One region of the Clostridioides sp. LIBA-6622 genome, then DNA from elsewhere that is predicted to be linked to it. Evidence: a T-box and tRNA genes for the amino acid it is inferred to sense, from the RefSeq annotation. Region 1 holds a T-box; the other holds one or more tRNA genes.
The links. The T-box of region 1 lies ahead of tyrS (tyrosine--tRNA ligase). A T-box ahead of a tRNA ligase gene usually reads a tRNA of that ligase, here a tRNA-Tyr.
Positions count from the first base shown of each region.

Region 2: it has a tRNA-Tyr gene. The T-box ahead of tyrS (tyrosine--tRNA ligase) is inferred to sense a tRNA for this amino acid. The anticodon was not compared.

Region 1 is NZ_CP196998.1:1,598,450-1,600,755, reverse strand. It holds gene tyrS (tyrosine--tRNA ligase) at 1-1,198, opposite strand, end outside; T-box leader at 1,271-1,523, opposite strand; gene ACTG47_RS07645 (DUF2232 domain-containing protein) at 1,675-2,306, opposite strand, start outside.
Region 2 is NZ_CP196998.1:36,629-38,934, forward strand. It holds tRNA gene ACTG47_RS00245 (tRNA-Phe) at 1-29, shown strand, start outside; tRNA gene ACTG47_RS00250 (tRNA-Met) at 36-109, shown strand; tRNA gene ACTG47_RS00255 (tRNA-Ile) at 124-200, shown strand; tRNA gene ACTG47_RS00260 (tRNA-Pro) at 223-299, shown strand; tRNA gene ACTG47_RS00265 (tRNA-His) at 306-382, shown strand; tRNA gene ACTG47_RS00270 (tRNA-Lys) at 391-466, shown strand; tRNA gene ACTG47_RS00275 (tRNA-Cys) at 473-546, shown strand; tRNA gene ACTG47_RS00280 (tRNA-Asn) at 553-627, shown strand; tRNA gene ACTG47_RS00285 (tRNA-Leu) at 632-717, shown strand; tRNA gene ACTG47_RS00290 (tRNA-Met) at 733-808, shown strand; tRNA gene ACTG47_RS00295 (tRNA-Glu) at 816-890, shown strand; tRNA gene ACTG47_RS00300 (tRNA-Gly) at 900-973, shown strand; tRNA gene ACTG47_RS00305 (tRNA-Val) at 979-1,054, shown strand; tRNA gene ACTG47_RS00310 (tRNA-Asp) at 1,060-1,136, shown strand; tRNA gene ACTG47_RS00315 (tRNA-Thr) at 1,148-1,222, shown strand; tRNA gene ACTG47_RS00320 (tRNA-Tyr) at 1,237-1,321, shown strand; tRNA gene ACTG47_RS00325 (tRNA-Leu) at 1,331-1,414, shown strand; tRNA gene ACTG47_RS00330 (tRNA-Gly) at 1,439-1,513, shown strand; tRNA gene ACTG47_RS00335 (tRNA-Arg) at 1,538-1,614, shown strand; tRNA gene ACTG47_RS00340 (tRNA-Gln) at 1,624-1,699, shown strand; tRNA gene ACTG47_RS00345 (tRNA-Lys) at 1,708-1,783, shown strand; tRNA gene ACTG47_RS00350 (tRNA-Ser) at 1,786-1,874, shown strand; tRNA gene ACTG47_RS00355 (tRNA-Phe) at 1,878-1,953, shown strand; tRNA gene ACTG47_RS00360 (tRNA-Met) at 1,960-2,033, shown strand; tRNA gene ACTG47_RS00365 (tRNA-Ile) at 2,048-2,124, shown strand; tRNA gene ACTG47_RS00370 (tRNA-His) at 2,145-2,221, shown strand; tRNA gene ACTG47_RS00375 (tRNA-Lys) at 2,230-2,305, shown strand.

The DNA.
Region 1 (2,306 bases):
GCTCAATTTTTACAAATTTTTTCTTTCCTATTTGAACAACTAATTCACTTTCTTTAACAATAGCACTTAAGTCCTCTACTTTTTCACCATTTACCTTTACTCCACCTTGAGAAGCTAATCTTCTAACTTCACTCTTACTCTTAACAATCTCATTAGCCACTAATACTTCAATTAAATCAAATCCTTCTTCCTTAACTTGAATTGTTTGTATATCTTCAGGTATTTGACCTTTTTGGAATACAGATTTAAATCTTTCTTCAGCTTCTTTAGCAGATTCTTTTCCATGGTATAATGTAACGATTTCTCTTGCTAAGTTCATCTTTATATCTCTTGGATTTACTGAACCATCTTTTAACTGAGATTCTATTTTATTAACTTCATCAGGATGAACATCAGTTACTAAATTATAGTACTTAATTATAAGTTCATCAGGAATTTCCATAGATTTTTGGTACATTATTCCTGCTTCTTCATCTATTCCAATATAGTTACCTAAACTCTTACTCATTTTTTCTTTTCCATCTAATCCTTCTATTAAAGGCATCATTATTACTATTTGAGACTCCATACCAAATTCTCTTTGTAATGATCTTCCCATTAATAGGTTAAATCTTTGGTCAGTTCCACCAAGCTCTATATCAGCTTCTAATGCTATAGAATCATATGCTTGCATTAATGGGTAGAAGAATTCATGTACTGATATTGGCATTTGTCCTTCGTATCTCTTCTTGAAATCTTCTCTTTCTAACATTCTTGCAACAGTAATAGTTGCTGCTAATTTTATTACATCTTCAAAATTTAATTTAGCTAACCACTCACTATTAAATCTTACAATAGTTTTTTCTTTATCTAAAACTTTGAAAATTTGTTCTTGATAAGTCTTTGCATTCTCAAGAACTTGTTCTGTTGTTAAAGCTTTTCTAGCTTTAGATTTTCCAGTTGGGTCTCCAATTTTTCCTGTAAAATCTCCAATTATTATTACTATTTGATGACCTAAATCTTGTAGTTGCTTCATCTTTCTAAGAACTACTGTATGCCCTAAATGTATATCTGGAGCACTTGGGTCTAGACCCAATTTTACTATCATAGGTTTTCCTTCTTTTTCTGATTTAATAAGCTTTTCTCTTAACTCTTTTTCATCTATTAAATCGTCTACACCTTTCATAATTATTCGTATTTGCTCGTCTATCGATTTCATTTTTCATTCCTCCTAAAATATTTATATAATCTTTAATTTTTATTTTTATAATAAAAAAAGCTTCCATCCTATTAAAAGGACGAAAGCATTGCTTACGTGTTACCACCTTAGTTCATCAATATCTCACGATACTAATCTCTTAGAGTATAATTACATATACCCATATACTATAACGTGTACTACTCCGATATCTCCTAATGGTTGTCATCTTTCAGAGATAGTGCTCTGAGATGTATTCAAACTAAATCAATTTATTCCATTTCACCAAACTGGAACTCTCTGTTAAATAAAACTTAGCTCTACTTCTTCTCTTCATAGCATCTATATATTCAGATTATTTCATCAATTACAAGAAATTTTTCTTAACTTACTCATAATATATTATTATTTTTGCATTTTGTCAACCTTTTTTATTATTATATACATGTTTTTTTACATTATACTATCTTTTTATATTTTTTACCAATATCTAAAATTTATTTTTCAATTAAGATGTTAATTTGTTTATTGACAATATTGCTCTGATTCAATCTTACATTTATTTTCTTGTTTAAAAATGCATTTACTATTATTAATCCCACAATAGTCACATCAAGCATTAAACATAATAATAAAATTATTATTAAAAAAGAAATTCTAGCATATAATAATTTTCTAAATTTAGATATTATAAAGTTTTGCAAAGACATACATGAATCTCTAATTATAAAATAAATACATAGATATGCAATTGATATTAAGATTGTTTTTAAATAAACAAAATCAATTTTAATATTTAATAACTTCACAATTTCAAAAATAGCTAAATAGGAAACACATATGTAAAAAACTTTCTTAGAACAACATAAAAATTGATTTAGACTTCTAAAATTTTTAAATATTAAATACTTTTTTAAAGAATTCGAACCTAATATATGCAATTTATGTCCCAGAATCAAACTTAAAAAATATATACAAAAAACCATACCAAATGGAAATAAAGCTATCATCAAGTAATAAATAATATTTGCATATCCATTAAAATAAATTAATTTACTATATCCCTGAAATTCTTTCATAAAACTATAACCTATCAATGCTGAAGCATATATATCAATAAAAACCATTA
Region 2 (2,306 bases), 1.6 Mb from region 1:
CGGTGGTTCGATTCCGCCTCTGGGCACCAAAATATGGCGGTATAGCTTAGTTGGCTAGAGCGTTCGGTTCATACCCGAAAGGTCATAGGTTCGACTCCTATTACCGCTACTAAAATTTAATGTGGGCCATTAGCTCAGTTGGTTAGAGCGCCCGGCTCATAACCGGTAGGTCTGGGGTTCGAGTCCCTGATGGCCCACCACATTAAATTAAGTAAATAACTTCGAGGTGTAGCGCAGTTTGGTAGCGCACATGGTTTGGGACCATGGGGCCGGGGGTTCGAGTCCCTTCACCTCGACCAATTAAGGTGGGTATAGCTCAGTTGGTTAGAGCGCCAGATTGTGGCTCTGGAGGTCGTGAGTTCGACTCTCATTATCCACCCCAACTAATATGGTCTATTAGCTCAGTCGGTAGAGCACCTGACTTTTAATCAGGGTGTCCCGCGTTCGAGTCGCGGATAGATCACCAAAAGGCGGCGACATAGCCAAGTGGTAAGGCAGTGGACTGCAACTCCTTGATCCCCAGTTCAAATCTGGGTGTCGCCTCCAATATATTCCAAGGTAGCTCAACGGTGGAGCAACCGGCTGTTAACCGGTAGGCTGTGGGTTCGAGCCCCACCCTTGGAGCCAAAAAGCCGAAGTGGCGGAACTGGCAGACGCACAGGACTTAAAATCCTGCGGGACTTACCTCTCGTACCGGTTCGATTCCGGTCTTCGGCACTTATAAAACAATATCGCGGAGTGGAGCAGTTGGCAGCTCGTCGGGCTCATAACCCGAAGGTCGTAGGTTCGAGTCCTGCCTCCGCAACCATTAAAATGGCTCGTTGGTCAAGAGGTTAAGACACCGCCCTTTCACGGCGGTAACAGGGGTTCAATTCCCCTACGAGTCACCAATTAAATATGCGGGTGTAGCTCAATGGTAGAGTTCTGGCCTTCCAAGCCAGCTGTGAGGGTTCGATCCCCTTCACCCGCTCCAAAAATGGGACCATAGCTCAGCTGGGAGAGCACCTGCCTTACAAGCAGGGGGTCACAGGTTCGAGCCCTGTTGGTCCCACCATTTGCGGCCTGGTAGTTCAGTTGGTTAGAATGCCAGCCTGTCACGCTGGAGGTCGAGGGTTCGAACCCCTTCCAGGTCGCCAAAATAAAAAATGCTGGTGTGGCTCAACGGTAGAGCAGCTGACTTGTAATCAGCAGGTTGTAGGTTCGATTCCTATCACCAGCTCCATGTAAAATTAATACGGAGGATTTCCCGAGCGGCCAAAGGGGGCAGACTGTAAATCTGTTGTCATCGACTTCGGTGGTTCGAATCCACCATCCTCCACCAGAAAAATGCGCGGATGTGGCGGAATTGGCAGACGCACTAGACTTAGGATCTAGCGCCATTGGCGTGGGGGTTCGACTCCCTTCATCCGCACCATTTTTTATTCAATTTAATAAACGAGCGGGAATAGTTCAGTGGTAGAGCGCAACCTTGCCAAGGTTGAAGTCGCGAGTTCGAATCTCGTTTCCCGCTCCAAATTTTATGTTTATATTGTAATGTGGGTGCATAGCTCAGCTGGATAGAGCAACGCCCTTCTAAGGCGTGTGTCCGGGGTTCGAATCCCTGTGCGCTCACCACATATATATTGGGGATTAGCCAAGTCGGTAAGGCACATGACTTTGACTCATGTATGCGTAGGTTCAAGTCCTGCATCCCCAGCCAAATAACATGGTCTATTAGCTCAGTCGGTAGAGCACCTGACTTTTAATCAGGGTGTCCCGCGTTCGAGTCGCGGATAGATCACCAATGGAGAGGTGTCCGAGTGGTTTAAGGAGCTGGTCTTGAAAACCAGTGACTTCGAAAGGGGCCGTGGGTTCGAATCCCACCCTCTCCGCCAGATGCCCAGATAGCTCAGTCGGTAGAGCAGGGGACTGAAAATCCCCGTGTCGGTGGTTCGATTCCGCCTCTGGGCACCAAAATATGGCGGTATAGCTTAGTTGGCTAGAGCGTTCGGTTCATACCCGAAAGGTCATAGGTTCGACTCCTATTACCGCTACTAAAATTTAATGTGGGCCATTAGCTCAGTTGGTTAGAGCGCCCGGCTCATAACCGGTAGGTCTGGGGTTCGAGTCCCTGATGGCCCACCACATTAAATTATGAATACATGGTGGGTATAGCTCAGTTGGTTAGAGCGCCAGATTGTGGCTCTGGAGGTCGTGAGTTCGACTCTCATTATCCACCCCAACTAATATGGTCTATTAGCTCAGTCGGTAGAGCACCTGACTTTTAATCAGGGTGTCCCGCGTTCGAGTCGCGGATAGATCACCAA